2 regions of the Yimella sp. RIT 621 genome follow, and region 1 is predicted to be linked to the other one. Evidence: predicted binding sites of a transcription regulator. Region 1 holds the regulator's gene; the other holds the start of a gene.
What was found. Region 1 encodes LexA, which represses DNA repair genes until DNA is damaged. Its sites were predicted from a motif close to TCGAACANNTGTTCGA; they were not measured.
Positions count from the first base shown of each region.

Region 2: EU513_RS11260 (DNA polymerase Y family protein) is a predicted target of LexA. The motif match lies at 1,973-1,988, and genes of this name have one in related genera.

Region 1 is NZ_SEIP01000001.1:344,499-347,705, forward strand. It holds gene nrdR (transcriptional regulator NrdR) at 1-269, opposite strand, end outside; gene EU513_RS01705 (LysM peptidoglycan-binding domain-containing protein) at 650-1,030, opposite strand; gene EU513_RS15660 (hypothetical protein) at 1,191-1,346, shown strand; gene lexA (transcriptional repressor LexA) at 1,343-2,086, shown strand; gene EU513_RS01715 (Sir2 family NAD-dependent protein deacetylase) at 2,087-2,977, opposite strand.
Region 2 is NZ_SEIP01000010.1:148,048-151,254, forward strand. It holds gene EU513_RS11245 (phosphoribosyltransferase) at 1-106, opposite strand, end outside; gene EU513_RS11250 (hypothetical protein) at 187-804, shown strand; gene EU513_RS11255 (DUF2382 domain-containing protein) at 871-1,800, opposite strand; gene EU513_RS11260 (DNA polymerase Y family protein) at 1,999-3,207, shown strand, end outside.

The sequences.
Region 1 (3,207 bases):
TCCTCCACCTCCTGCGCCAGCAGGGCGAGCTGGTCCTCGGACACCGGCCGGCCCTGGCAGGCCTTGCGGACGCCCACGAGCACCTTCTGCCGGGAGAACGGTTCGCTGGCGCCGGACCGCTTGACCACCGTGAGGCCGGCGGTCTCCATGGTGGAGAACCGCTTGCCGCACGACGGGCACTGGCGACGCCGTTTGATGGAGGTGCCGTCATCACTGCTGCGGCTGTCGACGACCCGGGAGTCGTCGTGTCGGCAGAACGGGCAGTGCATGGTCACCTCCTGGTGATGATCCGGGTCGGTTCGGCTCGCAAGGGCATAGGAATGCCCGGGCCACGAGGCCTTGATCGGCCCGATTGGGGATGTTCTTGTGGATAACCGGTGAAGAAGCCCGTCATTCCTGTTGAGATCCTGGGGACCTACATGTGGACAACTTACATCGGTGTAACTACTAGATGTAGGGATGTTATTCCGCTTCGACCCCAAGATGCAAGGTGGGGATCGGAAAGTCTCTCCGCCGATCCGGCACGTTCACCAAACGTGCTGGTCACGGCGCCGAGGCGTTCGCGAACTGGTCGCGAGGCCCCGTGACACACCCGCGCCCCGTTCCCGACGATCGGGAGACGGGGCGCGCCATGGGAGCGAAGTCGTCGTCAGCGAGGAGCCGTCAACGACTGGCCCGGGTGGACATGCAGAGTATTGAGGTCGTTCGCGAGCTGAAGGCGCACGACCGCTTCGGCGACCGGCAACTGCGGGTAGGCCTGGTGCGCAACCTCGGACAGCGTCTGCCCCGGCTGCACCACCAACTGCGTCGCCGACGGCGAGGAGGCGAAGGCCCGCCCGGCACCCCAGCCCGCCGCGATCAGGGTGGTGAGCACGAGCGCGGCGAGCACGCGACGGCCGCGCATGGTGAGCCGAACCTCGTCCCGGCCGAGTCGCGCGACCGGCTGGTTCGACGGCACGAGGGTCAGGTGACGCCGGCGCTGCGGTGTGCGGACCACACGCGGCTGATCCCAGCGAGCAACTGCACTCATGATGTTCTCCGTCCCTGGCGCGAGGCGCCGGATCAAGTTCTCCTTCGCACACGTGTGCGATAGAACGTCTGTACGATGTATAGCACGGCTGTTCGAATGATGCGAGACACGCCTCGTACAAATGTTTGAAAACTGTGTCCGAGCCGCATAGCCTCTTTCCATGCTCCGCAGCCTGGCACCGACCACCGACAACCTCCTTCGAAAGAGCGCTGCACGGCTCGCCGACAGCAGCTTCATCGGTCGTCCAGGACGCATCACCCGGGGCATGAAGGGCCGTACCGATCGACCCGCCCGCACCACCTCACCGACGGCATGACGAAGGACGCAGACGAAATGGCCAAGATCCACCAGCTGCCCGACGACGAGGGCGGCGTAGCGCTGACCACCCGCCAGCGCAAGGTCCTCGAAGTGATCCGCAACTCCGTCGACCGGCGCGGCTACCCGCCGAGCATGCGGGAGATCGGTGAGGCCGTCGGCCTGACCAGCCCGAGTTCGGTGGCCCACCAACTGTCGATGCTCGAGCGCAAGGGTTATCTGCGCCGTGACCCCAACCGTCCCCGCGCGATCGAGGTCATCTCCCCCGATCACCAGCAGGACAAGCGGGGCGTGCGTGGCGGTTCCAGCGTCACCTCGAGCGACGAGTCCACCATCGACGAGACCGGCGCCGGCGACCAGCGTCCGGCAGCCTCCTACGTGCCCGTCGTCGGACGCATCGCGGCCGGCGGGCCGATCCTGGCCGAAGAGGTCGTCGAGGACGTCTTCCCGTTGCCCAAGCAGATCGTCGGTGAGGGCGACCTGTTCCTGCTCAAGGTGGTCGGTGACTCGATGGTCGACGCCGCAATCTGCGACGGCGACTGGGTCGTCGTGCGCCAGCAGCCGACCGCGACCAACGGCGACATCGTCGCCGCGATGCTCGACAACGAAGCCACCGTCAAGACGTTCAAGCGTCGCGACGGCAAGGTCTGGCTGATGCCGCACAACCCGGCGTACGACCCGATCGACGGTGACCACGCGGTGATCCTCGGCAAGGTCACGGCCGTCCTGCGGCGGGTCTGATCACCGGCGTCGATCGCCGCTCGCGTCCCGGTCGACGTCACCCAGTACGTCCCACACCGCCTCCTGCAGCACCTCGCTCAGGGGGCGGTGTACGTGTCTGGTGGCCAGATGTTCCGCTCGCGACCAACCGGTGTTGACCAGCACGATCGGGATGTCGCGCTCGGCAGCACGCCGCGCGAAACGGAAGCCGGACATCACACCGAGCGAGGATCCGACCACCAGCAGCGACTTTGCCCGCTCGAGACGGTTGAAGCAATGGGCGACCAGATCCTTGGGTACCGATTCGCCGAACATCACGACGTCCGGCTTCAGCAGGTCGCTGCCACAGGTCGGGCACACCACCAGTTCGATGTCATGGATCAGCGAGGGGTCGATGTCGACGTCGCCATCCGGGCGCAGCGGCAGGTCGCGCGCCCTCTCGGCGTCCTGCGCGAACACCGGATTGCGCGTGGCGAACTGCTGCTGGATCCACTCTCGGTCGGCAAGCGCCCGGCAGTTCAGGCAGACGGCTCGCCCGAGGTTGCCGTGCAACTCGATGACATCGCGGGACCCTGCCTGCTGGGCCAGGCCGTCGACGTTCTGGGTGATCGTCGTCTCGAACAGGCCCGCCTTCTCCAGCGCGGCGAGGTGACGGTGCGCTTCGTTGGGCCGCGCCGTCCGGAACCTCTCCCATCCGACATAGGACCGGCTCCAATAGCGTTGCCGCGCAGCGACTCCGGCCCGGAACTCGCTCACCGTCATGGGCTCCACACGGCGTACCCCGTCCGGTCCGCGGTAATCGGGCAGCCCGGATTCGGTGGACAGCCCGGCCCCGGTCATGACCAACACGTCGCCCTCGCGGAGCAGGTGTGCCAGGTGGCTGCGGTCGTCCATCGGACCTTCGTTCTCCATGGGTCGGGTCTGTTCCGAGTTCGAGGCCGCGGCTCATCGAGAGCCGGCGGGCGCATCGGTTCGTACGCTATCGGGGTGGGTCACGCTGGGTTGGCTCGCGGTGATGGGCGACAGCTGTCTCCACGGCCGGACGCGCGAACACGACCGAGGCCCCTTCGCCCCTGATCCTGCCGTTGTTGCTGGTGGTGGCGCACAGGGGCCACCGCCCCGATCAGCCGCGCCGGAGGCGG
Region 2 (3,207 bases), on a different contig from region 1:
ACAGGACGAGGTCCGGTTCGAAGCCGGAATCGACCACATTCTGGGCGACCTCGCGCACCGCACGCCCGAAGTCTTCGTAGGTCAGCACTTCCCGCTCAGCAGCCATGTGTAGATCCTGCCGCATGCCGTCCCGAACGTGTGCACCGGCCACTTGCATATATCGAACATGTGTTCGATGCTTGATGGATGACCACGACCCTTCCGGATCGACTGGAGACGATCGCTGCCCTACGCAGCGAACTGCACCGCGCACAGCCGGCCGGACAGTCGCTGCCCACCCATTCCGCCCTGACCGAACTGGTCGGGCCGGGACTACGAGTGGGCACCGTTCACTGCATCACCAACTCGACAAGCCTGGGCATCGCTTTGATGGCCGGCGCATCCGCCGCCGGATCATGGTGCGCCACAGTCGGTTTCCCGGATCTGGGCCTGGAGTGTGCGGACGAGTGGGGCGTCGACCTGGAACGTCTTGCCCTCATCCCACAAGTACGACCCGAGCAATGGCTCGACACCGTCTGCGCGCTGATCGAGGCGATCGACGTTGTCCTCGCCCGCCCTGCTCCACCCCTCGCACCCGGGTTGCGCAATCGACTGCTCGCCCGCCTGCGCCACCGGGGCGCGACCCTGCTTGTTGCCGGCGCTTGGCCGCAGGCGACCAGCACCTTCGAGGTGACCGCCGATCGTTGGCACGGGCTCGAACACGGCCATGGCCACCTGGTGAGTCGCGAGTTGACGATCTCGTGCACCCGCGGCCACCGCACCACGAGCGCCACCGTCCAGTGGCCACCACCGCACCGTCGGTGAGATCTTCCGCGACATGAGAAGTGGCCCCGGGAGAACCCCGGGGCCACTTCATGCGATCACGACAGCTCAGTGGTTGTCGCGGCCGTCCTTCAGGTCGCGAGCCTTGTCCTTCGCCTTGTCGGCAAGGCCGCGGTTGTCGTCGCGGTCACCGTCGACACCACGACGGCCGTCCTCGTCGACGACGACTTCCTCACGGCCGACCTCGGCGTCGACGCGGCGCTCGTCCTGGACCTTGTTGGTCTGCAGTCCGACGCGCTCCTTGTCGACGACCTCCTTGTCGACCACCGGACGCTCCTCGGAGAGGGTCACCGACACCTCGTCGTCGCCGAGCTTGCCGCCACGGCTGCCGTCGCCATCGGTGATCGGCTCACGGACGACCTCGAACTCCTCGCGCTCGACCGGCACGGTGACGGTCTTCTGCTCGGTGACGACGTGCTTGCGCAAGCGGACGCGGCCGGTCTCGACACGCTCCTTGCCGACCTTGAGCTCCTCCTCGCGGCGGACGACCGAGTTGTCGTCGCCGTCGAAGCCACGTCGGTCGCGGTCGCCGGTGTCGGGACGGTCGAGGTCACGGTCGACATCTCCGCCACGGCCGGCAACTTCACCAGCAGCACCGGCAACACCCAGGCCGTCACGGTCGCGGTCGCCGTCATTGCCGATGCGGCCGTCATCCACACCGCCGGCGCGGCCACCGTCGAGCTGGTAGTAGCGGTAGATCTCGTCCTGCTCCTGCTCGGACAGGTGACCGTCGGCGTCGACGTTCGGCGCGTCCTTGATGAAGTCCTTGGTGTACGGGACACGCAGGTCGTCACCGTCGTTCTGCGCCATGTCCAGCGGAACGAAGGTCTCGTTGTTGCCGAAAAGCCCGGTCTTCACCGTCACGAAGGTGGGGCGGTCGGTCTCGTCGTCCAGGTAGACCTGGCCGATGGAACCGACCTTGTCACCGTCCTGGTCGACAACGTTCTGGCCGTGCAGCCGATTGATGTCAAGCGTCATGAACTACAACCCCTTCAAGAGATGTTGGTTGAGACTTCCTGCTCTCCCAAGACTGTTCGCTGAACAGTCACATCTCATTTGTGTCATGCCTGAGGACGAAGTGGGGGCTTGCGGAGCGACAGATTTTCTGATTGATGTCCCACCTGCCCGCGACTCACCGCGCTTGCCTAGTTCGTACACATGTTCGATACTCGATGGATGACCGCGTCCATCCCACTCAGCACACGCCCCGCGCGTGCGCTGGTCGTGTGGTGCCCGAACTGGTCGATCGAGGCGGTACGCCGCTCGATGGGAAGCGCCGCCCCGTCGGCCTTCGCACTGGTTCGGGCCGGCCGGCTCGTCGCGGTCTGCGAGACCGCGGCCCAGGAAGCCGTGACCGTCGGCCTACGGGTCCGAGAAGCGCAGGTGCGGTGTCCGAATCTTGTTGTCCTGCAACATGACCCGGCACTCGACGAGCGACGCTTCGCGCCGGTTCTACGTGCGGTGGAGAAGCTCGTTCCCCACATGCAGGTGCTGCGTCCAGGCACAATCGCGATGCGTATCGCCGGTGCTTCGCGTTTCTACGGCAGCGAGGACGCCGTGGTGGAGAGCCTGTTCGACCAACTGAGCGACACCGACGTCCCCGACGCCCGGATCGCGGTCGCCGAAGGACTCTTCGCAGCAGAGCAGGCCGCGTACGCGACGACGCCCGAACGCCCGTTCGTCAACCTGTCCGCCGACGACACCCACCGCTTCCTGCGTACCCTGCCGGTCGAGGCCGTCGCGCAGGAGATCGATCAACTTGACCTGGCAAAAACTTTGCGTCGCATGGGTATTCGCAACCTTGGCGGGTTCGCTCGACTGCCTCGACAACAGGTTCATGCACGCTTCGGCGAGGGTGGCCTGCGCGCCCACCGACTCGCGAGCGGGCAGGACGCTCCTTTGTTGCGCACATCCCCGGTGCCCACCGATCTTTCGGTACGTGCGGTCTGCGACCCACCGGCCACCGACACCGCCACCATCACCCACTGGGTACGCGTTCACTGCGAGCAATTGACCGAGCGCCTGCGCCGTGCCGGACAGGTCTGCCACGAGATCCGTGTCGAACTGCGCACCGAGGCAGGAGTGGTACACGAACGCCGGTGGCGGCACACCTGGCCCTTCGGAGTCGACGACATGGTCGAGCGGGTCCGGTGGCAACTCGACGACTTCGACGCCGAACAGCAGACCCGGTTCGACGCAATCAGCTCCGTGGCCGTCGCCGCCGAATCTCCCACGGCTGCAAGCGAACACGCTCAAGGCCTCTGGGGAGAACGCCCCGACCGACACATCGTCCATGCACTCACCTCGCTGCAGCACGAACTCGGTCACTCGGGCGTGTGCAGTGCGACGTTGGTCGGCGGACGGTTGCTGCACGAGCGACAGGCG